DNA from 4 places in the Mucilaginibacter sp. 320_HR genome. Region 1 is predicted to be linked to each of the others. Evidence: riboswitches for the same ligand, from Rfam matches in the RefSeq annotation. Region 1 holds a riboswitch; each other region holds the start of a gene.
What was found. A riboswitch is a leader RNA that binds a small molecule or an ion and turns the genes downstream of it on or off. The one in region 1 is predicted to bind S-adenosylmethionine.
Positions count from the first base shown of each region.

Region 2: it holds a riboswitch for S-adenosylmethionine, as region 1 does, so the genes downstream of both, AC59GT_RS19820 (peroxiredoxin) here and AC59GT_RS08210 (O-acetylhomoserine aminocarboxypropyltransferase/cysteine synthase family protein) in region 1, are expected to answer to the same signal.
Region 3: it holds a riboswitch for S-adenosylmethionine, as region 1 does, so the genes downstream of both, AC59GT_RS02355 (SusC/RagA family TonB-linked outer membrane protein) here and AC59GT_RS08210 (O-acetylhomoserine aminocarboxypropyltransferase/cysteine synthase family protein) in region 1, are expected to answer to the same signal.
Region 4: it holds a riboswitch for S-adenosylmethionine, as region 1 does, so the genes downstream of both, metH (methionine synthase) here and AC59GT_RS08210 (O-acetylhomoserine aminocarboxypropyltransferase/cysteine synthase family protein) in region 1, are expected to answer to the same signal.

Region 1 covers NZ_JCAWAI010000002.1:579,240-586,908, forward strand. Annotated here, with positions in the region: gene mqnE (aminofutalosine synthase MqnE) at 1-1,110, opposite strand, end outside; gene AC59GT_RS08195 (hypothetical protein) at 1,385-1,909, opposite strand; gene AC59GT_RS08200 (trans-sulfuration enzyme family protein) at 2,016-3,131, shown strand; gene AC59GT_RS08205 (hypothetical protein) at 3,247-3,786, shown strand; SAM riboswitch class I at 3,971-4,080, shown strand; gene AC59GT_RS08210 (O-acetylhomoserine aminocarboxypropyltransferase/cysteine synthase family protein) at 4,303-5,616, shown strand; gene AC59GT_RS08215 (homoserine O-acetyltransferase family protein) at 5,699-6,754, shown strand; gene AC59GT_RS08220 (homoserine dehydrogenase) at 6,754-7,669, shown strand, end outside.
Region 2 covers NZ_JCAWAI010000006.1:221,356-229,024, forward strand. Annotated here, with positions in the region: gene AC59GT_RS19795 (hypothetical protein) at 1-346, opposite strand, end outside; gene AC59GT_RS19800 (NADP-dependent isocitrate dehydrogenase) at 641-1,870, shown strand; gene AC59GT_RS19805 (type I phosphomannose isomerase catalytic subunit) at 2,096-3,076, shown strand; gene AC59GT_RS19810 (response regulator) at 3,144-3,578, opposite strand; gene AC59GT_RS19815 (PAS domain-containing sensor histidine kinase) at 3,595-5,079, opposite strand; SAM riboswitch class I at 5,520-5,634, shown strand; gene AC59GT_RS19820 (peroxiredoxin) at 5,793-6,428, shown strand; tRNA gene AC59GT_RS19825 (tRNA-Cys) at 6,442-6,512, shown strand; gene AC59GT_RS19830 (hypothetical protein) at 6,575-6,838, opposite strand; gene AC59GT_RS19835 (class I SAM-dependent methyltransferase) at 6,852-7,181, opposite strand; gene AC59GT_RS19840 (carbohydrate binding family 9 domain-containing protein) at 7,329-7,669, shown strand, end outside.
Region 3 covers NZ_JCAWAI010000001.1:524,475-532,143, forward strand. Annotated here, with positions in the region: gene AC59GT_RS02345 (acetate/propionate family kinase) at 1-768, opposite strand, end outside; gene pta (phosphate acetyltransferase) at 783-2,876, opposite strand; SAM riboswitch class I at 3,154-3,259, shown strand; gene AC59GT_RS02355 (SusC/RagA family TonB-linked outer membrane protein) at 3,574-6,762, shown strand; gene AC59GT_RS02360 (SusD/RagB family nutrient-binding outer membrane lipoprotein) at 6,768-7,669, shown strand, end outside.
Region 4 covers NZ_JCAWAI010000003.1:278,634-286,302, reverse strand. Annotated here, with positions in the region: gene AC59GT_RS11800 (glycoside hydrolase family 3 protein) at 151-1,869, shown strand; gene metF (methylenetetrahydrofolate reductase [NAD(P)H]) at 1,877-2,833, opposite strand; gene metH (methionine synthase) at 2,834-6,553, opposite strand; SAM riboswitch class I at 6,682-6,792, opposite strand; gene AC59GT_RS11785 (Bax inhibitor-1/YccA family protein) at 7,147-7,669, opposite strand, start outside.

The DNA.
Region 1 (7,669 bases):
CAGCGTATCCCGTTCTATCGGGTGCCGTCCTGCATTTTTTATTAACTCTACCAATTGCCTGGTACTCATAGCAGGATGTTGTTCCTCCGCACCTGCCATAGAGTATATTTTGGTGGTATCATCCAGCGTACCATCAATATCATCCACACCAAAATTAAGTGAAAGCTGTGCCGTTGTCCGGCTGATCATAGCCCAGTAAGCTTTTACATGGTCAAAATTGTCCAGGTAGATACGTGCTATGGCGTAGTTGCGCAGGTCTTCCACTACTGTGGATTCCGGCACGTTGCTCATCTGATTGTCTTGATTACGGAACTTAAGCGGTATAAAGGTTTGAAATCCGCCGGTACGGTCCTGTAGCTCGCGCAGGCGCTCCATGTGGTCAACCCTGTGACAGTATTCTTCTATATGGCCGTAAAGCATGGTAGCGTTTGAGCGCATCCCCAGCTTATGCCATTCCTCGTGTATGGCCAACCACTGGTCGCCTGTACACTTGTCTTTGGCAATTTTGTCACGCACCTCCGGGTGAAATATTTCGGCTCCTCCGCCCGGCATTGATTCCAGCCCGGCATCCTTCATAAGCTTCATGCCGGTAGCATAGTCCAGCTTCGCTTTCTTGAATATATAGTGATATTCTACCGGAGTAAGCGCCTTTACATGCAACTCGGGACGATGCGCCTTGATCCGGCTAAATAGTTCGGCATAAAAGGGAACGTCATACTGAGGCAATACGCCACCCACAATATGTACCTCTGTAACAGGTTGATCATCGTATTTCTTTACAATGTCCAGCATTTCTTCCATGGTGTACTCCCACCCTTCGCCACGCTGTTTAATCAGTCGCGAGTAAGAGCAAAACTTACAATCGTATACGCACAAATTTGTTGGTTCGATGTGGAAGTTACGGTTAAAGTAAGTTTTATCGCCGTGTTTTTGTTCGCGTATGTAGTTGGCTAAAACGCCGAGGTAACCAAGTTCTGCTGTTTCGTAGAGCAGTACGCATTCGTTAAAAGTTATGCGTTCTTTTTGAAGAACCTTTTGAGCGATGGCCTTGAGTTCGGGTGAAAGCTGCGGGTTGTTTATCAACACCTGGAGGGCTTCTGGTGCTTCCATTTAACAAAATAATTTAGGCAAATGTAGCAAAAAGCGTGGGTATGGGGCAAAGTCAATTTAAGCCATTGGTGTTTGAACATCTAAAATGACGGTCAGTTTACCAAATCGGATAACCTCACGCGGGGTGACCTTTATCGAACCTAGCAAATCCTGGTATTTTTCCAAAGTAGATAATTTTAATGCGCCGCCTTGCAGCGTTTCTCCCAAACCATTTTTCTTCTACTAAAAAGTGTGGAAATTGAAGGTTTTGGAACGGCAAAATGTCCTTATATGGCTACTTGATCTCTTTCACAAACACCTTGATTTCTTTTATTTTAATACCGGTAAAACAATCGTCAGCACAGTTTTTTGGCACATAGCCTGCGGATGAAATAACACCGTTGTTTTCAGCTTCGAAGTAGATATCATTTTGCTTTTTGTCGACATTAAGCCATTCGTGCTTAGCTTTGGTATACACTTCATCTATGGTGAGTAATGGGTGCCCGTCGGTGTGGGTGTTTAATGTAGCGCCGCTTTCTGTCCAGCTATTTTCTACCACCAGTTCATTTGTATTTGGCTTGTAATGACCTGATTTATATTCGCGCAGATTTACCTTACCGTTTACAACTGTCAGCTTTGTTTCTGCATGGAAACCTGTCCAGGAGCCGAAGTACGCAATATAAGAGTAGGTATTGTTAGATGAGGACTTAAAATCTGACCATGCCTCGAGACTTTGATCCAGATCTGTGTTAATACCTTCCTTTTTGCAGGCAGAAAGGCTAAATATTGTCAATAGTACAATTGTGTAAAGGTATTTCATCAGTTTAGGGGTTTGATGTCTTGAGGTAATTACGTTGTGGATATGAATAACGCTACAACATTGCTGGATATTTCTTTTTATTTTGGCGGCAGTAATAATGTTGAATATGAATCTGGAAACTATAGCGATACACGCAGGAAACCATATAGATGAAACATCAAAAGCTGTAGTACAGCCTATTATAATGGCTACGACTTTTCAACGCGGCCAGGAGGGCGGTTACCCGGGCGGGCACATGTACAGCCGTGCATCAAACCCTAACCGTGCTTTACTGGAGAACGTATTAGCGAAACTGGAGGGCGGTATAGAGGCTGCAGCTTTTTCTTCCGGTAACGCAGCGGGAATGTCGGTGTTTCAGGCGTTGGAACCTAGTACCCACATTATTGCCCCTGATGATATGTATCATGGGCTTCGTAATCAACTTAAAACACTTTTTGCAGGGATATTGGAGTTTGATTTCGTTGACGTAAATGATCAAGGGGTTTTAAGGTCATACATAAAGCCAAATACAGGTGTTATATGGCTGGAGACGCCCTCTAACCCATTGTTAAAGGTTACAGATATTAAACAAGCTGTTGCAATAGCTAAAGAACACGGCATTAAGGTGGTTTGTGACAATACTTTTGCAACGCCGGTTTGCCAGCTGCCATTAGCTTTAGGCGCAGATTTGGTAATGCACTCTACAACGAAATACTTTGGTGGGCACAGCGATTTGATGGGCGGAGCGCTGATTACCGCAGAGAAGAATGAATGGTGGGAGAAGATACGCAACGTACAAACCATGGGTGGCGCTATCCCCTCGCCTATGGATTGTTACTATCTTACTCGCAGCATAAAAACACTGCCATACCGTGTTCGTGGGCATGTTGCAAATGCGCAGTTACTTACAGCTTATTTGGAAAAACATCCTAAAGTAGAACAGGTACTATACCCAGGCCTGCCATCACACCCCCAACATGAAATAGCAAAAGGGCAAATGACTGCTTTTGGCGCAATGTTCTCCTTTACGGTTAAAGGTGGCGAGCCAGAAGCGCGAAGGGTAATAAACACCCTTAAACTATTCACCCAGGCTACTAGTCTTGGTGGTGTGGAAAGCTTAATAGAACACCGTGCATCCGTTGAAGGTCCTGATACCAAGACTCCTTTTAACTTGTTGAGAGTATCCCCAGGACTTGAGCATATAGATGACCTTATTGCTGATCTGGAGCAAGCTTTAGGTTAATGGCGGTATGTTAAACAGTTGCTACGCGCTATTTATGTATTCAACACAACGCAAATTCACCAAATGTTTATAGCATGTTAATACCTGATTGACTTTTAGTAAACAAGTTTGAAGCATGAAAATTACTATTATAACTGGTGTTTTATCGGTGTTGATGTATACCGTAGCATCCGCTCAAATGAAGAGCTCGTTCGGCTTGGGTGCAGGCGTAAATCAGCCTTTAGCTGCAGGGTTTAAAATTGGATGGGGCGCTATAGCTCAGGGCAGTATTCGTTTAAACGATAAATTGGGGCTTGTACCCGCCATTGGGTACGAACGACTTAATGCTGAAACAAACCATACCTACACAATTAACAATGCCATTTACATTACCCGCAAAGCGGATATTTTGTACGCCGGATTAGCTGCAAAATACTATATAACAAATAGCATCAGCCTTAAGCTGGGAGCTATGGGGTATTTTGTGGCAGGCAGTGACGATGTTGTTGCAGGGGTTTACCCGTCGTTTGCGTTAGCTTACGAGCCTACAATCAACAACAGGAAAAACATCGAAATAAGCCTCAGGGCAGATGCAATAAAGTTGCGGGCCGATCCAGACTATACCAGGGTGATAGTAGGTCTGCGGGTGGTATATAATTTTGCTTTCAGAAGATAGCAATTTAGTTTACTACTTCTGGCAGTAGCTAAAAATTGATTCTCATTGAGGCATGTACAGGTAAGTAATATTTATGATATGACAATAAAATTGAAATATTATTTGGATAGTAAAATTATATCGCCATATATTTGGAACATTATTTGGTAGCGATACCTTGATCAATTCCCCTCAAAAGGATTTTGGTTTATAAAGAAGCGGCGAGAGATCAGGCTCAAAGAACCGCTGGCAACCCTCCGGAATGGAGAAGGTGCCAATTCCTGTCCCGGAAAATAACCCCGGGGGATATAAATTTTTAATCATGAAAAGTACGATCCACTTCCAGCACAATAATAAGCAATCACAAACGGTTAACCGTTCTGCATACAACCATATAAATGGCTGTATTTATATGTGTTGCTGCTGCTAGCCGGTAAACACACGTCCCTTTTATTTCTGAAGAAACGTGAAAAGCAGGATACCTTATCCTGCGCCTCAATCGTAATATTTCAACAAAATCCTTAAAATCTACAGAACATGTCAAGCTTAAAATTCGAAACTTTACAACTACATGCCGGACAGGAAGTTGATGCCACTACAGGTGCTCGCGCTGTCCCTCTTTACCAGACCACATCGTACGTTTTTAACAGTGCCGAGCATGGTGCAAACCTCTTTGCCTTAAAGGAATTTGGGAATATATATAGCCGTTTGATGAACCCCACCACTGATGTGTTTGAAAAACGCATTGCAGCTTTAGAAGGTGGTGTTGCTGCACTGGCAACAGCCTCGGGCCAGGCGGCGCAGTTTATTGCTTTGAATAACATATTACAGGCTGGTGATAACTTTGTTACCTCTCCTTTTCTTTATGGTGGCACTTATAATCAATTTAAAGTTGCTTTTAAGCGCCTTGGAATAGAGGTTAGGTTTGCCGAAAGCGACACTGCTGAGGCTTTAAAAAAGCACATAGATGATAAAACAAAAGCAATTTACGTAGAAACCATCGGCAACCCAGGATTTAACATTCCCGACTTTGAAGAGGTTGGCAAGTTGGCAAATAAACACGAGCTACCACTTATAGTCGATAATACATTCGGCGCGGGGGGGTACCTGTTTCGCCCGTTGCAGCACGGGGCGCACGTGGTTGTAGAATCGACCACTAAATGGGTGAATGGCCATGGTACCAGCATTGGCGGAGCTATAATCGACGGCGGCAATTACAACTGGGGTAATGGTAAATTCCCGCAGTTTACCGAACCTGCAGAAGGTTATCATGGTTTGGTGTTTGCTGATGTATTTGGTGTTAATGGTCCTTTTGGGAACATACAATTTATTATCAGAGCTCGCGTAGAGGGATTGAGAGATTTCGGTCCGTCACAATCCCCTTTTAACGCCTGGCTTAATATACAAGGGCTGGAGACGCTTTCTTTACGTGTGCAGCGTCACGTAGACAATGCACTGGAACTAGCTAAGTGGCTGGAGCAACATCCGCTGGTTGCTAAAGTCAACTACCCAGGTCTGGAGTCATCACTTCAACACACATTGGCAAAGAAATATCTTAAAAATGGTTTTGGCGCCGTACTGTCATTTGAAATCAAAGGTAATAAAGAGCTTGCTTCCAAAGTAATCGACAACCTTAAGCTTGTAAGCCACTTAGCCAACGTAGGCGATGCTAAAACATTAATTATCCAGCCATCGGCTACAACTCACCAGCAACTAAGCGAAGCCGAGCAAGCCGCAGCTGGTGTAACACCGGCAGGGCTTAGGGTAGCTGTGGGAATAGAACATATTGATGATATAAAGGCAGATTTTGAACAGGCATTTGCTAAAATAGAGCAACCTGAACTCGCATAACGATTTTAGTTTTTTTAGTTTTTAAGTGATGTTATCAGGGAGCAACCAAATAAGTTGCTCCCGCGGTAACGATAAAAAAGAAATGAGTTTACAAACTTTTAAATACACAGGCACATTTGAATTTGAAAATGGCCGCAAGTTAAAGGGTCTGCAAATAGGCTATCATACCTACGGTACTTTAAACAAAAAAGCTGATAATGTAATATGGGTATGCCACGCTTTAACTGCAAACTCTGACGTATTTGACTGGTGGAACGGCCTCTTCGGAGAAAATGACCACTTTAATCCAGATGAGCACTTTATAGTGTGTGCAAACATTATCGGTTCACCCTATGGCTCCGATAATCCGCTTACTATAAACCCGATAACAGGTCAGCCTTATTACCTTGCTTTTCCTGAATTTACCACTCGAGATCTGGCGAGAGCGCACCAACTCCTTGCAGATTGCCTGGAAATATCAGCTATAGAGATACTGATCGGCGGTTCGCTTGGAGGGCAGCAAGCTATGGAGTGGAGCATAATTGAGCCTGAACGTATTAAGAATTTGATACTTATTGCCACTAATGCGCGCCATTCACCCTGGGGTATTGCTTTTAACGAATCTCAACGCCTGGCAATCACTGCTGATCGTACTTTCTACGCCGGAGCGCCGGATGGTGGTGCTAAGGGCTTGAAAGCCGCTCGCAGTATAGCACTCCTATCCTACCGTGGTTATAAAACCTACGACATTACCCAGCAGGAAGAGGATAGCACGCTTTTAAGTGACTTTAAAGCATCATCTTATCAAAACTACCAGGGACAAAAACTTGTGAATCGCTTTAATGCATATAGCTACTGGTACCTTACCAAAGCTATGGATTCGCACAATGTTGGTCGTGGCAGAGGTAGTGTCGAGAAAGCGCTGAGCCTGATAAAAGCCCGTACTCTGGTCATAGGCATCAAAACGGACATGTTGTTTCCTATAGAAGAGCAGCAATATCTATTCAGACATATTCCAAAGTCAGCTTTCGCTGAACTGGATTCTTTTTATGGCCACGATGGATTTTTAATTGAAACAGAACTACTAACAAAAATAATCACGTCTTTTTTTAAGACGGACGTTAAAGGAAAAATAATAGAATTGCAAAAGATAGCTTAATGAGTAAGAAATTAAATATTGGCCTCTTCGGTTTCGGAGTTGTAGGCCAGGGACTATATGATATTATCCGTACCAAAAACCTCAACCTCGAAATTGTTAAGATCGCTATAAAAGATCCTAATAAACAGCGTACACTTCCGGAGGAGCTATTCACAACCGACCGTGACGAGATACTTAATAACCCCGAGATAAATACAATTGTAGAGTTGATAAACGATACCGAAGCAGCATTTGAAATTGTTTCGCGTGCACTTAGCTCTGGTAAGAACGTGGTTTCTGCAAGTAAGAAAATGATTGCTACTTACCTGAACGAGCTTATTGAACTTCAACATAAGCATGGTACGTCCCTGCTTTATGAAGGTGCAGTTTGCGGTAGTATACCGATTATTCGCAACCTTGAAGAATACTACGACAACGAACTGTTGCACTCTATTAGTGGCATTTTCAATGGATCATCTAATTACATCCTTTCTAAGGGTTTTTTGGAAAACCTGGATTATGATTCGGCATTAAAGCAGGCACAAGACCTTGGCTTTGCAGAGACGGACCCAACGATGGACGTTGGTGGCTTTGATGCTAAATTCAAGCTCATTATTGCAGCTTCGCATGCTTATGGTGTGATTGTAGACCCTAAAGATGTGCTTAACATAGGGATACAAAACCTTTCTGCTAACGATATCCAATACGCCCGCGAAAAAAACCTGAAGATTAAACTCGTACCAGTTGCTAAGGAGCTTGATGCACGGCATGTAGCAATGTTTGTATTGCCAAAATTTGTTACCGAAAGCGAGTTCCTTTATAACGTGGAATACGAATATAATGGTGTTACTGTACAGGCTGCATTTGCCGATCAGCAATTCTTTTTCGGCAAAGGCGCAGGGGGGCATCCAACCGGCTCGGCTGTATTGTCAGACA
Region 2 (7,669 bases), on a different contig from region 1:
GGGAGTAATCAATCAACTCGCCCGCCTGCAACTGTGCCCTAAAAACCAATGCTGTATATTTATTTTTAAAATACCTGCCAGATTTGCTGGTATCGCTACCACCCTCCAGCTTGCCGGCCTGTACTTCAACTATATAGTTTAGGTATGGCGTATGGTTGTAATTAAAACTAATGCTTACAGATGGTGTGTTCTTTATAGTTTCGGCATCCCCGTAAACACGGTTAATGTTAGCGCCAAGGCCAAAATCGTATTGTGCATAATCGTAGCCTATTTGCGCCTTTGCCATAAACGTAATAGCGGTGAGCAAAAAAGTAAAGAATATCGTTTTAGTAAAAAGCTTAATCATACTTACAATAGCGATGCGTTGGTTATGGCTAACGGTTATTTAATTCAAAGTAACACCAAAATTTCAATATTTAATGCCGGCTTAAATTATTTGCGGCCGTAAAATACACTAATTATTTTATTGTTTAATTATTAAGCTACCGCAAACTTACAAGTGCAAACCCGGGTACATGCCTGTTTGTTGACAGCAAACCATTATATTTTTTGAAAATTATGTGAATTGGTTGAAAAACATCAAATGAAATTTTATGTAAGTTTGAAACCGTTTAATATGAAAAAATAACCCAAATCAGGTATGTCAAAAATTAAAGTAGAAAACCCGGTAGTTGAGCTGGACGGGGATGAAATGACCCGAATCATATGGAAGTTTATTAAAGATAAATTAATTGTTCCTTATCTTGATGTAGATATAAAGTACTATGACCTGGGTATTGAATACCGTGACGAAACTGATGATCAGGTAACTATAGATGCTGCTAACGCTATAAGGCAATATGGTGTGGGTATTAAATGCGCTACCATTACGCCAGATGAAGCGCGTGTAGAAGAATTTGGCTTGAAACAAATGTGGAAATCGCCTAACGGAACCATCCGTAACATACTTGATGGTACTGTTTTCCGCGAGCCTATTGTAATGAACAACGTACCGCGTTTGGTACCTAACTGGACAGCGCCTATTTGCATTGGCCGCCACGCTTTTGGCGACCAGTACCGCGCTACAGATTTTGTTACCAAAGGTAAAGGTAAGTTAACTGTAAAGTTCACGCCAGAGGATGGCGGCCCTGAGCAGTCTTTTGAAGTATTTAACTTTAAAGGTGACGGCGTAGCGCTTACCATGTATAACACCGACGAATCTATTATCGGTTTTGCTCACGCTTGCTTTAACCAGGCACTGATGAAAGGCTGGCCGTTATACCTGTCTACCAAAAACACCATCCTTAAAAAATATGATGGTCGTTTTAAAGACATCTTTGAAGAGATATATCAAAAAGACTACAAGCAAAAGTTTGCTGAAGCAGGTATTGTATACGAGCACCGCTTGATTGACGACATGGTTGCATCTGCCCTTAAATGGAATGGTAACTTTGTTTGGGCTTGTAAGAACTATGATGGCGACGTACAATCTGACACCGTTGCACAAGGTTTTGGCTCACTAGGGTTAATGACCTCTACACTGGTTACACCAGACGGAACCGTTATGGAAGCTGAAGCAGCACATGGTACCGTTACCCGCCACTACCGCGAGCACCAGGCTGGCCGCCCAACATCTACCAACCCAATCGCGTCTATATTTGCATGGACCCGTGGTTTAGAGTTCCGCGGTAAACTGGACGGTAACCAGGAACTGATTGATTTTTGCCACGCTTTAGAAGAGGTTTGTATAGAAACCGTAGAAAGTGGCAAAATGACCAAGGATTTGGCTATTACCATTAAACCAAAGGTTGAGCACGGTACCGATTACCTGTACACCGAGGAGTTTTTGGAAGCCATTGACGAAAACTTAAAAAAGAAGTTGGGTAAGTAATACTTAACAATATAATAAAAGCCCATTCTGATCAGGATGGGCTTTTTTATTGATTGTGCTTTTATTCAGTTGGTACCGAAAGCCTCCGTACGTTTACATCAGCAGCTATAAAACGTTTCAATAAAAGTTTGGTTAGCGTAACAGCAACGCTTATTTTAGCCGCACAAACTAAGGCAATACCTGTACTTAGTTTTTTGTTGATTTACCTTTCTAAAACATCATATCATGTCTGCATTGTATCCGTTAAAATTTAAGACCATATTTAAAGATAAAATATGGGGAGGCCATAAAATTGAAACTTACCTGCATAAAAATATAGGCGACCTGCCTAATTGCGGCGAAACCTGGGAAATATCGGGGGTAAGTTCAGACGTCTCTGTTGTGGAAAGCGGCGCGCTGCAAGGCCAGTCATTAGATAAACTGCTGCAACAATACAAAGCAGAGCTGGTAGGAGAGAAGGTATATAACCACTTTGGTGATACATTTCCGCTGCTGGTAAAGTTTATTGATGCCAATGATGACCTGTCTGTACAGGTACACCCAAATGACGAATTGGCCAAGAAACGCCACAATTCCTTTGGGAAAACAGAGATGTGGTACGTTATAGAGGCCGACCCGGGCTCCTCACTTATCGCGGGTTTTAACCGCGAAATGACGGAACAGGAATACGTTGAAGCACTTAATAGCGGGCATATTATGGATATACTGAACCGTGAAGATGTAAGCGCGGGAGATGTGTTCTTTTTACCTGCCGGCCGTGTGCACACAATAGGTAAAGGCCTGCTTATTGCCGAAATACAGCAAACATCAGACATTACTTACCGCATATACGATTTTGATCGCGTAGATGATAAAGGGCAAAAACGTGAGCTGCACACCCAGGAAGCACTTGCTGCAATAGATTACAAGCATTATCCCGAATATAAAACGCAATATACCCCTGAGCAGAACGAGACCGTTGAACTGGTGAAGTGCCCGTACTTTACCACCAATGTTCTTGACTTTACGCACGCTACCACGAAGGACTATTCAAACCTCGATTCTTTTGTGATACATGTTTGCGTTGAAGGTGAATACACCATTAAGCATAACAGCGAAGCCTACAATGTAAAAATGGGCGAGTGTATTTTATTGCCTAAAACCATTAACAACGTAGCATTAGAAACTACTGCAGGATTCAAAATACTAGAAAGCTATATTGAGTAGATAGTAATATACTTCTAAAATGTTATTTAAGGAAGACGCGGTAATTCGCGTCTTTTTTATTGAGATACTAACCTATTTGCTGAAAGCCGAAACCGGGATCTATGGAGTTGAAGATGTCCTTCATGTAAGCCTCGTCTATAGGCTTAAGGATGTAATCTTTAATTACAGAATTATTTTTTGCACGAATAATATCATCTATGTCAATTGATGAGCTGATAGCGTAAACCGGGATTTTTTTGCCCAAACGAGCTTTAATTTCCTCGTAGTTGCAGGTAAATTCCCAGCCGTTCATTACCGGCATGTTAATGTCGACAAATATTACGTCGGGTAAAGTGTGGGTGTTAACGGGGTCTTTCAGGTAGTCAATAGCTTCTTTGCCATTGCTAAAATCAAGCGTATCAGCGTGTATACCCTTAATTTGCACCAGCTTTTTAAAGCCGTAAACAAAAATTTCATCGTCATCAATAATACAGGCAGTCATTCTTTTTCTTTCATCACTCATTATACAGTAGTATCTTTTACGATAACTTTACTGTAAATTTAGTGCCAACATCAACGGTACTCTCTACGTCTATACTCCCGCCCAGTGCTTCTACCTGGTTGCGTGTCATGAAAAGGCCTATGCCTTTGGCATCTTTATTATTATGGAAGGTGCGGTACATACCAAATAATTGGTCGCCGTAGCGCTGCATATCTATACCCACACCATTATCTTCAAAAACGAGGTAGATGTGTTCTTGCTCTTTGTAAGTATAACAGGTAATAACCGGTTGCCGCTGCAGGTGGCGGTACTTAATTGCATTGGTAAGTAAATTTTGGAAGATGCTTTCCAGATAGGCGGGTATATAGCTTATCTCTTGCGCGCCGCTAAAATCAGTGTTAAGTTGTACGTTCGTAGCCTTTATGTTAGTGTCCAAAGCCGCCACAACATTGTTAAAGATGTTTTGGAAGGCTACCGTTTTACGCTCTTTGCCTATCTCCGATTGTATTTTGACGATCTCATCCAAATGACCCATGGTAGCGGTCAGGCTGTGGCTGATGGTTTTTATATGTGAAAAAATCTCTTCCTTATCTGCTTCGGCTGTGCTTTCTTCAAAAAGGTTAACCATGAATTTGAGATTGCCCGCATGCGAACGAAGGTTGTGCGAAACAATGTAGGCGAAGTTTTGCAAACGTTTATTTTGATCGTCCAGCAGGTTGATAGACGATTGCATACTTAAGCCTCGTCGTTTAATTATATCAATGTCCTGGAAAATGCCACGCACCTTGACGCATTTGCCATCATCGTCAATTATCGGCTCACCTTTTGCCCTAACCCAAATAACGTTATTTTTAGCCGTGCGAAACAGCATCTCTTGATCGTAAGGTTTGCAGTGTTTTATAGCATCGTCAATCGCCTTGGTAATTACAGGCTGGTACTGTGGTTCAAAAAAGCTGATTGCCTCGTCAAAGGTCATATTAACGTCGCCGTATAGCTGATATATTTCAAATATTTCGGGAGACATATAAAGGCTCATTGTTGATACATCTATTTCCCAACCGCCAATTCTGGCAATGCGGCTGGTTTCAGAGTACAAGAACTCTGCTTTTTTAGCTTTTAACTCGGTAAGTTTGTGATGGTCAATGTAGCTGAGTACTCCGTATATAAACCTGCCGTCGTCGCCATCGTACTTCAAAGCCGTACTTTCAAACCACTGGTACCCCCGGTGCCTTGTAAGCAAACGGACTTGTGCTACGGGCGCAGGCCCCGGCCCCGAATAATGGGTGGCCTTTATAAAGGCAGCCTTGTCCTCGTGGTAAAGAAGATTGTCGTAAAAGTTTTTGTAGGAGCACTCTATATCGCCGGGTTTGTAGCCAAGTAAAGTGTAAAACCCGGCAGACCACCGCGCCTTTTGCGTAACCTGATCATACTGCCAGATACCGGTGTTTACATTGTTTATTAAACGGGCAAGGCGTGCAGCACTTTCTTCAGAAAAATTATCTGTTACCGTATTGCTCATCATTTAACCCGTTTCTTCTCTTTTATTAAATACCTTATTAAACATATAGGTACAATTTTGGTACCTGTACAACGCTGTTGTTTAATAATTGTCTATATTTTTAATTTATTTAACTTTTGGTAGATAATATTTCCTTGCTAATGTATAAATTAATTCGCAGCATTATTTCATATTTAACATTATACCTACAGTTATATTTAAAAGTATTAAATTATTACTGCGTTATACGTCGTAACACGTAAAAGAGTTGTGGCATCAATAACTGTCATGATATGGACCTTAGCAAAAGGAATTAATTGTTATTCATTATTTCACCAAATGTTGTGAGAATAAATTTTTTATTTGTTTGTCAGGCACTTAGATGAAAAAAGTATAAAATTTATAAAGTCTATAGGAATTATAGATTTTATATCTATATTTGTATCGATATCGTTCTTTAAATATACTTATCCAGAAAGACAGAGGGAAAGGCCCTATGATGTCTTAGCAACCTGTACCGGTATTATACCAGTGTAAGGTGCTAATTCCTGCTCCGAACTAAACGGGGACAGATAAGCTGATTTAACAGAAAACAGAACGTTTGTAAAAGCGTCCTTTTGGCTTGTATTTAGCGCCTCATCAACACTCTTCCGGGATAATTTTATTGGTTAAACGTTTGCAATTTGCATAGCTTTATTGCAGCAAACCGATACTTAAAACTTAATAAAATTAAAAACATGAGCTTACGCATTGGCGACGACGCCCCAAATTTTAAAGCAAAAACATCAAACGGAGAGATAGATTTCTACGAATACCTGGGCGACAGCTGGGGTGTGCTGTTCTCGCACCCGGCGGATTATACGCCTGTTTGTACAACTGAACTTGGTAAAACCGCATCGTTAAAAGATGAGTTTGACAAGCGCAATGTAAAGGTGATAGCATTGAGTACAGACAACGTGGAATCGCACAAAGGGTGGATAAACGACATAAACGAAACCCAGGGCGTTGAGGTTACATTTCCTATAATAGGAGATGAGAGCAGAGAGATATCACAGGCATATGATATGATACACCCAAACGCTTCTCTTACCGCAACAGTACGCTCGCTGTTTGTAATAGGGCCTGATAAAAAGATAAAGCTGATCATCAGCTACCCGGCATCAACAGGACGTAATTTCCAGGAGATTTTAAGGGTAATCGATTCGCTGCAGCTGACCGCGTACCACAGCGTTGCAACTCCGGCCGATTGGAATGACGGTGAAGATGTGGTAGTGCTGCCATCCATAAAAACAGAAGACATACCGGCTAAGTTCCCTAAGGGGCATAAGGTGATAAAACCTTATCTCAGGACAACTCCGCAGCCTAACAAATAAGGCTGAAAGATAAAGTCGTGTGGCCGAGAGGATAGGTGAGGGTCTGCAAAACCTTATACGGTAGTTCGAATCTACCCACGACGTCTGATTTAAAGTGTTCTTATAGTTTTCAGGAGCGACCAGCTGAAGAGCCGGTCGCTTTTTTATTAAAGTTTATGCACGCACCAGGTAGTCATGCAACGGAGGTTTTGCACGTTGGTGGTTTTTATGGGCTCAAACAACTCACCGTTTAACTCACGGGTATAGTTCAGCAATATCTGGTGGTTTACCAGGAACCTTTCTGATCCGTCAGGAAGAAGGTAGTGGTTGTTGCCCAAAGGCAAGACTTTATCTTCAATACCTATGTCAGAGGCCAGGCGGGCAAAGAAATAACCACCCGGTTTAAGCACCCGCCACATGGAGGTGACCATCGCATCAAAGTGTTCAATTTTTTGAGCAAAGTGCAGTACTGCTGATGACCAAGTCGAAAGATGCACCAGCAAAGGGCAGGTCTTCCGCAGGTGCTACCAAAAAGTTTGCTGAAGGCAGCTTTGGTGCAAGCACCGCAGCCATATCGCGCACCTGTGCCACCGCATCGGGGTTAGGGTCTACTCCAAATAGGTTATAACCATTCTGCAGGAAATAGACCAGATTACGGCCACCGCCGCAACCTGAATCTAATATGGTTTGACAATTGCTAAAGGTGCCTTTTAACAGCTGATCGAACAGGTAAATATCGATATTGCCAAACTGTTGTTGTAGGGTGTCTTGCATGCGCTAAATATAGGGATAACAAGATTGCAGGTTACACAATAGGCTTTAAACTTCTTGATCATTTTTAAAAAGAAAGCTTATTTTCCTTAAAATTATCAATATACTTGTTACCGAGTACCCCGATCATCCAAATACCAATAAGCCCCTGTGTCTACACTAAAATTTACGTTGCTGCTAGGCTGCTGCCTGCTTGCATTAACTTCTTATGCACAGAAGAAAAACATCAATTATCGTTACCAGATACACCGCAGCGCATCTAAAATTAAGATAGATGGCCTGTTGGATGAGCCAGGCTGGCAATCTGCTGACACCACCAGCGACTTTGCTATGGTATTGCCAATGGATACCAGCCGGGCCAATGTACGCACCACCGTGCGGATGACCTATGACGATGATAACCTTTACATATCTGCCGTTTGTTATCAGCCTACATCGGGGTATATGGTGGAGTCGCTGAAGCGTGACTTTAACTTTGGTAAGAACGACAA
Region 3 (7,669 bases), on a different contig from region 1:
TTCGGTAAGGTATAACAGTACAGATGCATCTATACTACCGCTGCGTGTACCCATAATAAGGCCATCCAACGGCGTAAGCCCCATGCTGGTGTCAATACATTTACCAGCGTTTACTGCGGCCATGCTGCAACCATTGCCAAGGTGTATGGTAATTACTTTAGCATCCGGCTTGCTGAGGTAGTGTGCTGCCTCCCGGCTAACATATTGATGACTGATCCCGTGAAAGCCATAAACCCTTATGCCAAGCTCATGATAAAGCGTGTTAGGTATAGCATAACGAAATGCCTTCTCAGGAAGGGTTTGATGAAATGCGGTATCAAATACCGCCACTTGCGTAGCCGCTGGGAAAGTTTTTTCTGCTACCTTAATGCCTTCGTAATGGCCGGGATTATGCAGCGGTGCCATCGGAAACAAGGCCTGTATTCTGTCTTTTACTTCGGGGGTTATAACCGTCGTGTGCGTTAATGTTTCTCCGCCATGCACAATACGGTGGCCAACAACGTTGATGTCCGCTGCGCTTTGTACAACGGCAATGTCCGCTCTTGTCAATAGCTCTGCTACAGCCAGCATGCCTGCTTCATGGTCTGCAATTGGCTGCTCTATACGGATAACATCTTCCTTGTTATCAAGGCGGTATTTATGAGTTATCTGCGCGTCACTATGGCCTATCCGTTCTACAAGGCCGCTGCAAAGCGGTGTAACAGATCCCTGTATGAAGAGCTGGTATTTAATAGAGCTACTGCCCGAGTTAATCACAAAAATATTCATGTGCAAGAGTATAGTTAGCTATCCTGGCTTTGGATAGCAGTAATAATAACTGTATTAAAAACGTCGTCAACGGTGCAGCCACGGCTAAGGTCATTTACAGGCTTGTTCAACCCTTGCAACATTGGTCCAATTGCCAATGCGCCTGTTTCGCGTTGTACGGCTTTGTAGGTGTTATTACCGGTGTTCAGGTCAGGGAAGATGAGTACACTTGCTTGCCCGGCCACTTCAGACCCCGGCAGCTTTTGACGGCCTACTACAGGATCAACAGCCGCATCGTATTGTATTGGCCCTTCAACTTTCAGGTCCGGACGCTTCTCTCGTACGAGTTGTGTAGCCCTCCTTACCTTTTCTACGTCTTCGCCCGAGCCGGACGTGCCCGAAGAATAAGAAAGCAAAGCGACCCGCGGCTCGATACCAAACCTGGAACTATTATCTGCCGAAGAAACAGCTATTTCTGCAAGTTCTTCTGCGGTAGGGTCGGGGTTTACGGCACAGTCGCCAAATACCGAAACCCGGTCTGCCAGGCACATAAAGAATATAGATGATACCGTAGAAATACCCGGCTTGGTTTTGATGAACTGTAGCGCGGGCCGTATGGTGTGCTGCGTAGTGTGTACAGCACCTGATACCATTCCATCAGCATGGCCTTTATAAACCATCATGGTGCCAAAGTAAGATACATCCGTCATCAGGTCGCGTGCCATCTCTAGCGTTACGTTCTTACTTTTTCGAAGCTCATAAAGCGTTTGCACGTAGTCGTCATAAAAGGAGGAGTTAGCAGGTGATATGATATTAACCTGGCTTAAGTCTACATCTATACCCAGTCGCTTTACGGAGGCCGCTATTTCTCCCGGATCGCCCAGCAACGTGATATTTACCAATTGCTGGGAGATGAGCCTTGCAGTGGCTTGAAGAATACGGTCATCGTTACCCTCCGGCAAAACGATATTTTTGCGCTGCCGTTTCGCCCATTGTGTAAGCTGGTATTGGAACATGTGGGGTGTCATCGCGTCCGAGTGGAAGGTCACCAGCATTTTTTCCAGCGAAGGAACATCTACATACTTGTTAAATGTTTCTATGGCAAGCTGTATCTTCTTTGAATTGTCAGGCGTTATACGCGCCTTAACAGATGCGATGTTGTTGGTAGTCTCGAAAGTGCCGGAGTCTACGGTAAGTATCGGTACAACATTCTGCAATCCTTCTATCAGGCGCATTACGGGCTCCTCGGGTATACTGCCCGCTGTAAGTACAATGCCTGCAACCCTGGGGTAACTTGCAGACAAGTTGGCCTGCAGCGAACTGATAATAATATCGCCGCGGTCGCCCGGCGTTACTATCAATACGTTCTCCTTTAAATAATTTAAAAAGTTCGGCACCTGCATGGCGCCGGTTACAAAATGATCTACCTGGTTGGTAAGGTGTTCCCGCCCAAAGAGCAAACGTCCGTTCAAACGTTCAAAAATGTCGTTTACCGTAGGGTTTTCGAGTGTTTGCTCTGCAGGGATAACAGAAACCAGGATGTTCTCGGGCAGTTGCGCCATAAGCAGTTGCTTCACATCAGCGGTTTGGGTGGATTGCACCCTATTGGCCACCACGGCAAGCACCTGTATGTCGTGCGACTGGTAAGCACGCCAAAAATTGAGCGTGTCCTGTACAATCTCGGCAGTAGTTTTATTATCGCCAGATACCAGCAGTAAAACCGGTGCATTCAGGTTTTTGGCAATTAACCTGTTTGTTTCAAACTCAAATGCTGTAGCGGGGCCTGCAAAGTCGCTGCCTTCTACAACGGTGTAGTCATAGGCAGCTTCAAGTGTTTTAAACCTGCTGATGATTGCGTCCAGCATATCGCCTTGTCGCCCGTCCTTCAGGTGTTGCATTGCATCTTGCCTTGTAAACGCGTAGGTGTCTGCATATGCCTGCGGCAGTTGGAAGTGCGACAGGATGGTTTGTATATGGCTGTCCGGCTGTTCTTGCGGAGCAAGCGGTATTATAGGTTTAAAGTAACCTATTTTTTGTGCCCTGCCCAGCAGCATGGCTACCAGCCCAAGCGCAATAACTGACTTACCGCTATAGGGTTCAGCAGAGGCTATGTAAATGCTTTTAGTCAAAGTAAATAATGTATAGTTTTTACCAGGCAAAGGTAAAGCTAACTGCTTGCAAATACCTGTTGTAAATTAATAAATAAGGTGATTGAAGTCGCCTTTGTAAGTTGTCATAGCTAACAAGTAGCACAGCCTTATTGTTTATTGTGCAAGGGCGGGTGTTTACTTGGTTTGGTGGTAATTGGAAGCAATGCAAGCGAGATAATAATTTATTTTGAATAAAATCTATAAATTCTATAGTCTTTATATTTTATTTATATATTTGCAGCGAAATAGTTCTTTATAGTTATCAAGAAAGACCGAGGGAAAGGCCCTGTGACGTCTTAGCAACCTGTACAATAAGTATAAAGGTGCTAATTCCTGTCTGCCATTGGCAGAAGAGATAATGTTTACAATACATGCTTAGCTGTCAGGCTTATCAGTACACAATATCTCCCCGGTGCAATCTTGATGGCTAAAAAGCAATATTGTTAATGCTATATTATTATGAAAACACATTTTACATTGCGCTCGCTTTTTAATCACTCGCTATCTTCATCTGCATGTTTCATGCAAGGCATGCGTTGTTGCTGCTAATTTAATTTCCCATACAGCTGAGGCTTGCAGCCTCTTATTATTTAAACATCCTTTACAATAGCTTACTGCAGCGCAACTGCCTTATGGCTTTCGTACGGGCATTTTTTACCTTTTACAATTAATAGTCATGTCAAAACTTTACAAGCTATTGTTGGCGGCTCTACTGCCATTTTTATTGCTGCAAACTGCCCTTGCCCAAACGGCTAAGGTTAGCGGCGTTGTTACCGCCCGGTCAGACGGGCAACCGCTCCCCGGTGTTACGGTATCGGTACAGGGTTCTACCAACGGCACCCAGACCGATGTACAGGGCAGGTTTTCCCTTAATGCAAAACCAAATGATGTGCTGCGGGTGTCTTACCTAGGCTTCACCACGCAACAGATCACGGTAACACAAACCGACGCGCCGCTGCAAATAGTACTGGTAGAAGCCGCAAATTCATTAAACGAGGTGGTGGTAACCGCGCTTAACATCAGCAAAGACAAAAAGTCATTGGGTTACGCGGTGCAAAGCCTAAAATCGCGCGATATATCAGAAGCTAAAGAAAGCAACCTGGTAAACGCGCTTGCCGGTAAAGTTGCCGGTGTACAAGTAACCAACAGCCAGGGCGATATGGGATCATCACGTATAGTTATCCGGGGTGAAACATCTGTATCGGGTAATAATCAGCCACTGTTTGTGGTAGATGGGGTTATAGTAGATAACTCCCAGTTCCAGGGTGCAAACGGCTCAAGGGACTTCCCTAATGCAATCTCAGACCTCAACCCTGAGGATATAGAATCTATAAGCGTACTTAAAGGGCCTAACGCTGCTGCACTGTACGGGTATCGCGCAGCTGCAGGCGTTATTCTAATCAAAACTAAAACAGGTAAGGGTGCTAAAGGGCTCGGCATCACCATAAACTCTAATACCAGCTTTGCAACATTGAAGGTTTTCCCTGATTATCAAAACCAGTTTGGGCAGGGATCCAACGGAAAATTCAGCTACGTGGATGGCAAGGGCGGAGGCGTTAACGATGGTGTGGATGAAAGCTGGGGCCCTCCGTTGGATGGGCGATTGATCCCGCAATTCAATTCCAACGGTGTTGCGGTACCTTTTGTAGCGCACCCTAGTAACGTACGCGATTTTTTTAACACAGGTGTCACCCTAAACAATGGTGTTGCACTTGCAGGCAGCGGAGACAAGTATGATTTCAGGTTGTCATACAATAACCTGCATCAAACCGGTGTGGTGCCTAATTCATCACTGGGCCGTAATTCATTTTTATTGAACACCACATTTAGGCCAACAGCAAAGCTTACCGTTACTACTATAGCTAATTATATTAAAGACGATGCAGGTAACCTCCCGGGCGCTTACGGCCGCAGAGCAACCAGCACCATGCTTCAGTTTACATGGTTTGGCCGCCAGGTGGATATAAGCCAGTTGAAAAACTACAGAAACCCTGATGGCAGCACCTTTAACTGGAACAATAGTTACTATAGCAACCCCTATTTCATCGCGTATGAGAATACAGTTGGTCAGTATAAAGATCGCCTGATTGGCAGCATCGAACTGAATTACAAAATTGGTGGCGGTCTGTCGGCAAATTTTAGGACCGGTACCGATTTTTACAATGACCGTCGCAAAATAAAGGTAGCCTATGGTACCAATGGAACACCATTCGGCTCTTATGAAGAAGACGCTTATCACGTAAGCGAAACCAATACCGAAGGCAGGCTGCAGTACACTAAAAAGCTAAATAAGGATTTTTCATTGGATGCATTTATTGGTGGCAACATAAGTACTATTGTAAACGAGCAAAACGACCAGATAGCACCTAAACTGGCAGTTGCTGGCCTTTACACACTTAGTAACTCACGCGACCCGCTGGTATCATCAAATTACTATGGCAAACTTAAAACATACAGTTACTTTGCCTCTGCACAAATCGGATATAAAGATTATGCGTTCCTGAACCTTACCGGCCGTAACGACTGGTCGTCTACTTTACCTGTAGCAAACCTTTCGTACTTCTATCCGTCGGTGAATGGTAGTTTGGTATTATCTCAGGCACTTGATTTTAAAGGTGATGCTTTGAGTTACCTGAAACTAAGAGGCGGTTGGTCTAAAGTAGGTAAGGCCGCTACACCTTATCAGCTCATCAACACATATAACTTTACAGCGCCTTTTGGCACCAATCCGCAGCAGAGCGCTAATAGTATAGATCTTAACCCGAACCTAAAACCTGAGACAACAACCTCCGGCGAAGCGGGCTTTGAGGCAGGACTCCTGCGAGACCGGGTGCGTTTGGATGTTAGCGTCTACAACACAAACAGTATCAACCAAATACTTAATGTGGATGTTAGCCCCTCTACAGGTTATACACAAAAGCTGATAAACGGTGGTCGAATTAATAATAAAGGGCTGGAAGTACAACTAAGCGGTACGCCAATAAAAAAGAATGATTTTTCATGGGATGTAACCGTGAACTATTCGCTTAACCGCAGCAAAGTAGTATCGTTAGATGAAGAAGGCAGGCTTCAAAGTTATATACTTGGCACCAACCGTACGGTGCAGGTACTTGCCGCAGTGGGGAAACCTTACGGTACACTGTTTGGCAACGCTTACCAGCGTGATGCTTCCGGCAATATCATTATAGATAACAGCGGTGTGCCGGTTATTAATCCTTCCAAGCAGTATCTGGGTAAGTACACACCTGATTTTTCCGGAAGCATTAACAACAGTTTCTCTTATAAAGGCATTAATTTAGGTTTCCTGGTAGATGCCAGATTTGGAGGATCCATCTATTCTAACACCAACAGAACAGGAACTTACACCGGGGTGCTGGCATCAACGCTAGCAGGCCGTGGTGCACAAAACGGCGGATTAAGCTATTACTATCCAAGTAACAATACTTCGGCTAATGCAGTGCAAGTTAACGCAGGTGCTGCGGCACCAAACGGCGAAACTGTTTATGACGACGGTATGGTATGGAAAGGGGTAAAGGCAGACGGCACAGCAAACAGTAAAGTTATACCTGCACAGTCTTACTATAAGGGCTTTACCAATGTCGACGAGGCCTTTGTTTACAGCGCATCATTTATAAAGCTTAGGGAAGTTAAGCTAGGCTACACTTTCCCGGCTAGGTGGGTAAAAGGGATAGGGCTGCAAGCGGCAACAGTATCGGTTGTTGGCCGTAACTTATGGATCATTCACAAGAAAGTGCCAAATATTGACCCGGAAACGGCATTTAACACCGGCAACGGTCAAGGCCTTGAAGACCTGACGCTGCCTACTGTGCGCAACATTGGCTTTAATGTTAATCTTAAATTCTAACTATCATGAACATCAAACATATATCAGCATTAATACTATCTGCCGCGGTTATACTATCAACGGCGTCGTGCAAAAAGGACCTGCAGGAGATAAACAAAAGTCCGAACGCATCGGAAAACGCGCAGCCTGATTACCTGCTTACTGCAGCTATAAAAAACACAGCCGACACGTATTGGGGGACTGCCAATAACATGGATGCAAGCCTGCTGTTTGTACAATACTGGGCGAAAATACAATACACCGACCCGGACAGGTATATCTACTCTAACAATGCTTTCCAGGAGTTGTGGACAGTAGGTTATTCCAAAAGCATAGTGAATCTTAATCAGATAATAAAGCTGGCAGACGCGCAGTCTAATTACAAAGGCGTGGCATTGGTGCTGCGTTCATGGACTTTTCAATTACTTACCGACGCGTACGGCGACATACCATATAGCCAGGCGACTAACATTTCGCAATATCTTACCCCTGCTTACGACAAGCAAAAGGATGTGTATTTCGCCTTGTTGGAAGACCTGAAAACGGCGCAGTCTTCGTTGAACGCCTCAGGACCGGCAATCCTGGGTGATGTTATTTACGGCAATAACATCACTTCATGGAAGAGATTTGCCAATTCGCTGCGCTTGCGGATAGCTTTGCGCATAGCAGACCGCGAGCCCGATAAAGCTAAACAGGTGCTTGCCGAAATACAGGCAGAGGGCAGCGGCTACATAAGCAGCAACAGCGAGACAGCACAGTTGGTTTACCTGGCATCACCAAACCAAAATCCTATAAGTAACCTGTTCGACACCAGGGATGACTACCGCATAAGCAAAACTGTTGTTGACAAGCTTTTTGCACTGAATGATCCGCGTCTGCCGGTTTACGCCAGCAAAACAAAAGATGCCACGCCAAATACTTACGTGGG
Region 4 (7,669 bases), on a different contig from region 1:
TCGGCAAATACAATCTGCTATACTGCCCGTTTTATTTTATACTCTATAGAGTGATTTAGATGGTTAAGGTTTATTCGTTAACAGGCTAAATTATTCACCACCAAAAAAAACAAATAAGCCGAATAATGATTTAAGCTACATTTACACTTAATGAAGACCTTTCGACTTATCTTTCCGGCCTTGTTGTTGCTGATTGTGGTTTCAGCAGAAAGTGCTTTTGCACAAAGCAGTTTTATCGATTCCATCAGTAAACAAAATCACTGGGTGGATTCAGTTTACAATAAACTGAATCGCCGGCAAAGGATAGGACAGCTCTTTTTTGTAAGAGCCCACACCAACCGCGGGCAAGCCTACTCTGACTCAGTAGGTAAAGTAATTCAGCATGAACACGTTGGCGGCCTTGTTTTTTTCCAGGGTGGGCCGGGCCGGCAGGCAAACCTGGTCAATCAGTACCAGAAACTTTCGCGCATACCGCTGATGATTGCAATGGATGGGGAATGGGGCCTGGGTATGCGGTTGGATTCAACAATTTCTTATCCTTACCAAATGACCCTTGGCGCCATACAGGACAACAATCTCATTTTTAAAATGGGGCAGATGGTTGCGCAAGATTTTAAACGCTTGGGTGTACAGATTAACTTTGGGCCGGTATTAGACGTTAACAACAACCCTAACAATCCGGTTATCAATTACCGGTCATTTGGCGATAATAAATATAACGTAGCACGTAAAGGCATAGCTTACTTTAGAGGGATGCAAAGTGGTGGTCTTATTGCTGTTGCAAAGCACTTTCCAGGTCATGGGGATACGAATGTGGATTCTCATCTAGATTTGCCACAACTACCATTTACCCGTGAGCGGCTGGATTCCCTTGAAGAGTATCCGTTTAAAGAGGCCATTAACGCCGGTATTAGCGGTGTAATGATTGCTCACATGAATATTCCTGCGCTTGATAGTACTAAGAATTTACCGTCTACACTATCACGCCCTATCGTAACTACATTGCTAAAGGATTCGCTGATGTTTAAGGGCATAGTAGCCTCTGACGCTATGGAGATGAAAGGTGTTACTAAGTTTTTCCCAAATGGCCAAGCAGATTTACGTGCATTTTTGGCAGGTGTGGACTTGTTGGAATTATCTGAAAACTCCAAGAACGCTGAAAAACTGATACGTAAAGCAGTACGGCACGGAGAAATATCTAAGGAGGAATTTGAAGCTAAAGTAAAAAAGATATTAGCAGCTAAATATTGGGCAGGGCTTAGTCGTTTCACTCCCATTGCACCACAAAATTTATCTGCAGATCTTAACAGGCCGGAGGCTTACCGATTGGTACAGCAATTAAGTGACGCTGCAGTAACGCTAATAAAAGGCGATAGCCGCTTGCTTAAACAGGATACCACCAACCGAACCGCTATCGTGAGCATCGGTGTAACCGACAGGACTGTGTTTCAGAAAGAGCTTGCAGCACATTATCCAAATAGTACCCTGTTTTTAGTAGGTAAAAACACACCTGTGCCTCAGCTTAATCAAATACTTGCATCTCTAAAGCAATATGATCAGATATTTATTGGCGTGCATGATACCAGATTACGCCCCCAGAGCAAACTGGATTATAGCAGCGATGTTAAATTGCTGATTGCAGACCTCGCGGCTAAACCCAACTCTGTAATCAGCGTTTTTGCAAATGCTTATACCATCGCGGGACTGCCTGGCATAGAAAAAGCCGGAGCGGTACTTGCCTGTTACCAGAAAGAAGACCCGCTGCAACGCGCCGCCGTTAAAGTTATTACTGGTCAAATTAAGCCAATAGGCCGCCTGCCGGTAAGCGTAAATATGTTCTTTACTACCGGGACAGGAGCAAGCTTATAAGCTGCTGTTAGAAAATTGCTTCTGCAATACGCTTTGTAGGGCCAGGGTTGCCCATAGTGTAAAAGTGTAATACAGGTGCGCCAAACTTAACCAGCTCTTTGCATTGATCGATCATCCACTCAATTCCTATGTCTTTTACATCCTTCTCTAACTTTGCTTCTTGTATGGCATCGCTCAGATCCTCGGGAATGTCAATATGGAACGTTTTTGACAAGGTAACCAATTGCTTGGATGAGGTGATTGGCTTTAATCCCGGAATGATAGGTACGGTTATGCCATTATCACGACAACCGTTTACAAAATCAAAATAACGCTGGTTATCAAAAAACATCTGGGTAACAATAAAATTGGCACCCATGTCTACCTTTTGCTTAAGATATTTAAAATCTGTTTTAAGGTTCGGCGCTTCAAAGTGTTTTTCGGGATAGCCAGCCACGCCGATGCAGAAATTGCTCTTCATAATACCTTCGTGGTGCTCATGAAGATAAACGCCATTATTCATATTTACCACCTGCTGCAACAGATCTGTAGCATAACAATGACCATTTGGTGTCGGCACAAAAGAGGCATCTCCTTTTCGCGCGTCGCCACGTAATACCAAAACATTTTCAATGCCCAGGAACTGGAGATCAATAAGGCCGTTCTCTGTTTCATCCTTCGTAAAACCGCCGCAAAGCAGGTGCGGTACAGTATCCACCTTATACTTGTTCATGATAGCCGCGCAGATTGCTATTGTACCAGGCCGTTTACGGTAGGCAAGCTTTTCTAGCAAACCATTGTCGTGCTGTTTGTAGATGTAGTCCTCACGCAACGATGTAACATCAATAAACGGTGGATTAAACTCCATCAAAGGATCAATGGCGTTGTAAATACCCTGTATGCTTTCGCCTTTTAAAGGCGGTATTAGTTCAAACGAGAATAAGGTTTTGCCGTTCGCGTTGGCTATATGTTCAGTTATCTTCATTTAGTAATTTAAATTAGGCCCCAGCCATCTTTCTACTGTGTCTACAGACATGTTTTTGCGGTTTGCATAATCTTCTACCTGATCTTTACTGATCTTGCCCAAGCCGAAATATCTTGCCTGTGGGTGCGAAAAGTAAAAACCACTTACCGATGCCGCCGGCAACATTGCCAGGCTTTCGGTAAGGTGCATATGTGCATTGCTTTCTGCCTTTAATATCTCAAACAATGTAGTCTTCTCAGTATGGTCAGGGCATGCAGGATAACCTGGCGCCGGCCGTATTCCCTGGTATTTTTCATGGATCAGGTCATCGTTGCTAAGTTGTTCCTGCTTAGCGTAACCCCAATAGTCTTTCCGTACCAATTCGTGCATTTTCTCTGCGAAAGCCTCGGCTAACCGGTCGGCAAGTGCTTTCGCCATGATGCTGTTGTAGTCATCATGATCTGCTTCAAACTCAGCAACCAACTCATCACAACCTAAGCCGGTAGTTACTGCAAAACCGCCCCAATAATCCGGAACGCCACTCTCTTTAGGCGCGATAAAGTCTGACAAGGCATAATATGGTTCATTCTTTGCCTTTTCTGCCTGTTGGCGTAAAGTATGAACACGTGTTAGCAGTATTTTACGGCTGTCGTCAGTGTATACTTCTATATCGTCACCTACGCTGTTGGCCGGCCAGAAGCCTATAACACCACTCGCCCGTAAAAGCTTTTCATTCAATATTCGCTTAAGCAGCACCTGTGCATCGTCAAATAATTTTTTAGCTTCTACGCCTACGTATTTATCCTCGAAGATTTTTGGATAACTGCCCCGCAGTTCCCACGTGTGGAAGAAAGGAGTCCAGTCAATATAAGGCACTAGCTCTTCCAGCGGGTAGTCCTCTATCACCTTTGTTCCCGTGAAGGATGGTTTTGAAGCAACATCGCCGTCCAGGCTGATCTGGAACTTGGCGTTACGCGCTTCCTCTATGCTAATAAAGCGTTTGTCGTTCTTTTTATTTGCGTGTGCTTCCCGTGCTTTAGCATATTCATCTTTTATACCCTGGATGTATCCGTCGCGCTGGTCTTTGTTCATTAAGCTGCTGCAAACAGTAACGCTACGCGAGGCATCCAACACATGGATAGCGGGACCCGAATAATTAGGCGCAACCTTTACGGCAGCATGTATACGCGAAGTGGTGGCTCCGCCGATAATAAGAGGAATAGTGAACTTTTCACGCTCCATTTCTTTGGCAAAATGCACCATCTCATCAAGCGAAGGAGTAATTAAGCCACTCAGTCCAATGATGTCTACTTCCTGCTTTTTAGCTTCTTCAATAATGCGTTGTGCTGGTACCATAACGCCGAGATCTATTACCTCGAAGTTGTTACAGGCCAGTACAACGCCGACAATGTTTTTGCCAATGTCGTGCACATCGCCTTTAACCGTGGCCATAAGCACTTTCCCCGCGTTAGCGCGACTGCCGCTGCTATCTTCTCCGGCATCTATAACACGTTGCTTTTCCAGTTCAATGAAGGGTAACAGGTAAGCCACAGCTTTTTTCATCACACGTGCAGATTTTACTACCTGCGGGAGAAACATTTTGCCGGCCCCAAACAGATCGCCAACCACGTTCATGCCGTCCATTAAAGGACCTTCTATAACTTCCAGAGGTCGGGCAAATTTCTGGCGTGCTTCTTCCACATCGTCATCTAAATATTCAACAATGCCTTTGACCAGGGCGTGTGAAAGCCGCTCTTCTACAGGAGCTTTGCGCCATTCTTCATCGCGGACAATCTCTTTTCCCTTGGATTTTATAGTATCGGCAAATTCTACCAGTCGCTCGGTAGCATCGTCGCGGCGATTAAGCAGCACATCTTCTACCAACTCCAGCAAGTCTTTTGGAATTTGCTCGTAAACTTCCAGCATGCCGGCGTTAACGATACCCATATCCAGACCGGCGCGAATAGCGTGATAAAGAAATGCCGAGTGCATTGCCTCACGCACCACATTATTACCGCGGAACGAGAAAGATATATTACTTACACCACCGCTAACTTTGGCGTACGGCAGATTTTGTTTTATCCAGCGGGTAGCTTCTATAAAGTCAACCGCATAATTGTTGTGCTCTTCAAGGCCGGTTGCAACAGTAAGGATGTTGGGATCGAATATAATGTCCTGCGGCGGAAAGCCGACCTCGTCAACCAGTATCCGGTAGCTGCGTTCGCAGATCTCCTTACGGCGCTCGAGTGTATCTGCCTGGCCTCTTTCGTCAAAAGCCATTACCACTGTAGCCGCACCATAGCTTAGTATCTTTCGTGCGTATTCTTTAAATTTATCTTCACCTTCTTTTAGGGAAATAGAGTTTACAATACCCTTTCCTTGTAAGCACTTCAACCCAGCTTCAATCACAGTCCACTTGCTGGAGTCGATCATGATGGGCAGTTTGGCAATATCCGGCTCGCTTGCAACAAGGTTAAGGAACTTAACCATTACTGCTTCCGAATCGATCATGCCCTCGTCCATGTTGATGTCGATCACCTGCGCGCCGCCTTCTACCTGTTGTAAGGCTACGGAGAGGGCTGCTTCGTAATCTTCAGCAAGGATAAGCTTAGAGAATTTTGGTGAGCCGGTTATGTTGGTTCGCTCGCCAATATTCACGAAGTTGGTTTCCGGTGTAAGTGTTACCGCTTCCAGGCCGCTCAGGCGCAGATAAGGCTCAATTTGCGGTTTTTTGCGCGGTGGATATTTAGCGGCTTTCTCGGCAATACAGCGAATATGGTCTGGGGTAGTACCGCAGCATCCGCCGACAATGTTAACTAAACCGGCCTCCATAAAGTCATCTACCTGGTGCGCTGTTTCATGAGGGGTTTCATCATAAGCGCCAAATTCATTAGGCAAACCGGCATTAGGATAAGCAGATATGTACACACCTGCTTTAGCTGAAAGTTCTTCCAGGTGCGGGCGCATTTCCTTGGCACCTAAGGCGCAGTTTAACCCTACAGATAACAGGTTTGCGTGACTAACCGAATTCCAGAATGCTTCTACTGTTTGCCCTGATAGGGTGCGGCCTGAGGCATCGGTAATGGTACCCGAGATCATTACACCACCGGTAGGCCTGAAGGCGGCCATGTCTTTGCCTGCGGCTTTGCACTCGTGCTTGTAACGGTCAATGGCAAACAGTGCAGCCTTAGCGTTTAGTGTATCAAATATGGTTTCTACCAGCAATACGTCCGAGCCGCCGTCTACTAACCCGCGTACCTGCTCATAGTAAGCTTCTGCAAGGTCGTCAAAGGTAACGGCCCGATAGCCGGGGTCATTTACATCGGGTGATAAAGAGGCCGTACGGTTGGTAGGCCCAACAGCACCCGCTACAAAACGCGGTTTTGACGGGTCTTTTTGTGTGTACTCATCTGCCGCTTCTTTTGCTAAGCGGGCACCTTCGTAACTTAACTCGTAAGCCAGTTCCTCCATGTGGTAATCAGCCAGGGAGATGCGCTGGGTGCTAAAGGTGTTAGTCTCTATAATGTCCGCACCTGCGGCTAAATATTCGCAGTGGATGGCTTTAATAACATCAGGGCGCGTAAGGTTAAGCAGGTCATTGTTCCCCTTCAGGTCGCTTGCATGATCGCGGAAGCGCTCACCGCGGAAATCATCCTCAGTAAGCTCGTAGCGCTGTATCATGGTGCCCATAGCGCCATCAATCACCAATATCCTTTTCTCCAGTTCTTTTCTAATATCCATTGTATCAGTGAGCAGTTGACAGTTAACAGTATGCAGATACGCATGTTGCATTGGCAATTACTGCTTCTGCAAACCCGAAACTACATATACGGCTTATATCGAAAAGTCAGGTGTACGGTATTGACTTTCGCTTATCTTTCCCGGCCATTGTTGTTTGGGCCAAGTAGAATGTAGCACCTTGTAAGCACAGGTTGCTAAGACATCGCAGGGTCTAATCCCTCCGCCTTTCTCCATAAGCACTACAAATATGAAAATTAATGTTGTATTGTACAAGGCCGCGCCTGCCGCTATGAAGGAAGTTGCCTTAGGATAATTTACCCTTCAAAACTGCAAAAGTGTTCAGCTTTTTTTGTGCCGGTCCATTAAACACCCGTTTTTGAACACCTGCTTAAAACCTGTAAAAAATGCTTAAATGAACACCCCATAGCAGTTTTTCATGAAATATACGATGTGCGTTCTTTAAAAACCACACTGTTTTGCAACGCTATTTTCAGTTTTATTTGCAAGTAATAAGGTAAATTACAGGTTAAAATGTCGAATAAAAAAGGCTGCCTTTTTGAGGAGCAGCCTTTGTAAATAGCGTTAATAAAATGTTACCTGCGGTTGCCGCCGCCAAATATGCGCAGCATGAACAGGAACAGGTTTACAAAGTCAAGGTAAAGGGTTATTGCACCCATAATGGCCATCTTTTTAGCGTCGTTGCCGGCGTAGCCTATTTCGGCACCAAGGCGCTTAAGTTTTTGAACATCATAAGCAGTAAGGCCTACAAACACTGCAACACCTATGTAGCTAATGATCACGCTTAAGCTGTCGCTGTGCATGAAAAAGTTAAGTACACTGGCTACAATGATGCCTACAAGCAGCATCATCATAATAGAACCGAATTTAGTAAGGTCCTGATGGGTAATATACCCGCCTATCGCCATGACGCCGAACACCACTGACGACGTGATGAACACGCTGGAAATAGTACCGATAGAGTACCTGTAAAATATGTAGCTAAGGCTGATGCCCATTACTGCCGAAAATGCAATGAACAGCACGATTAGCGAAGTAAAGCTCATTTTATGAAAGCGTGAGCCTGCAACGATAATAAATATAAGCGGGGCAAACATA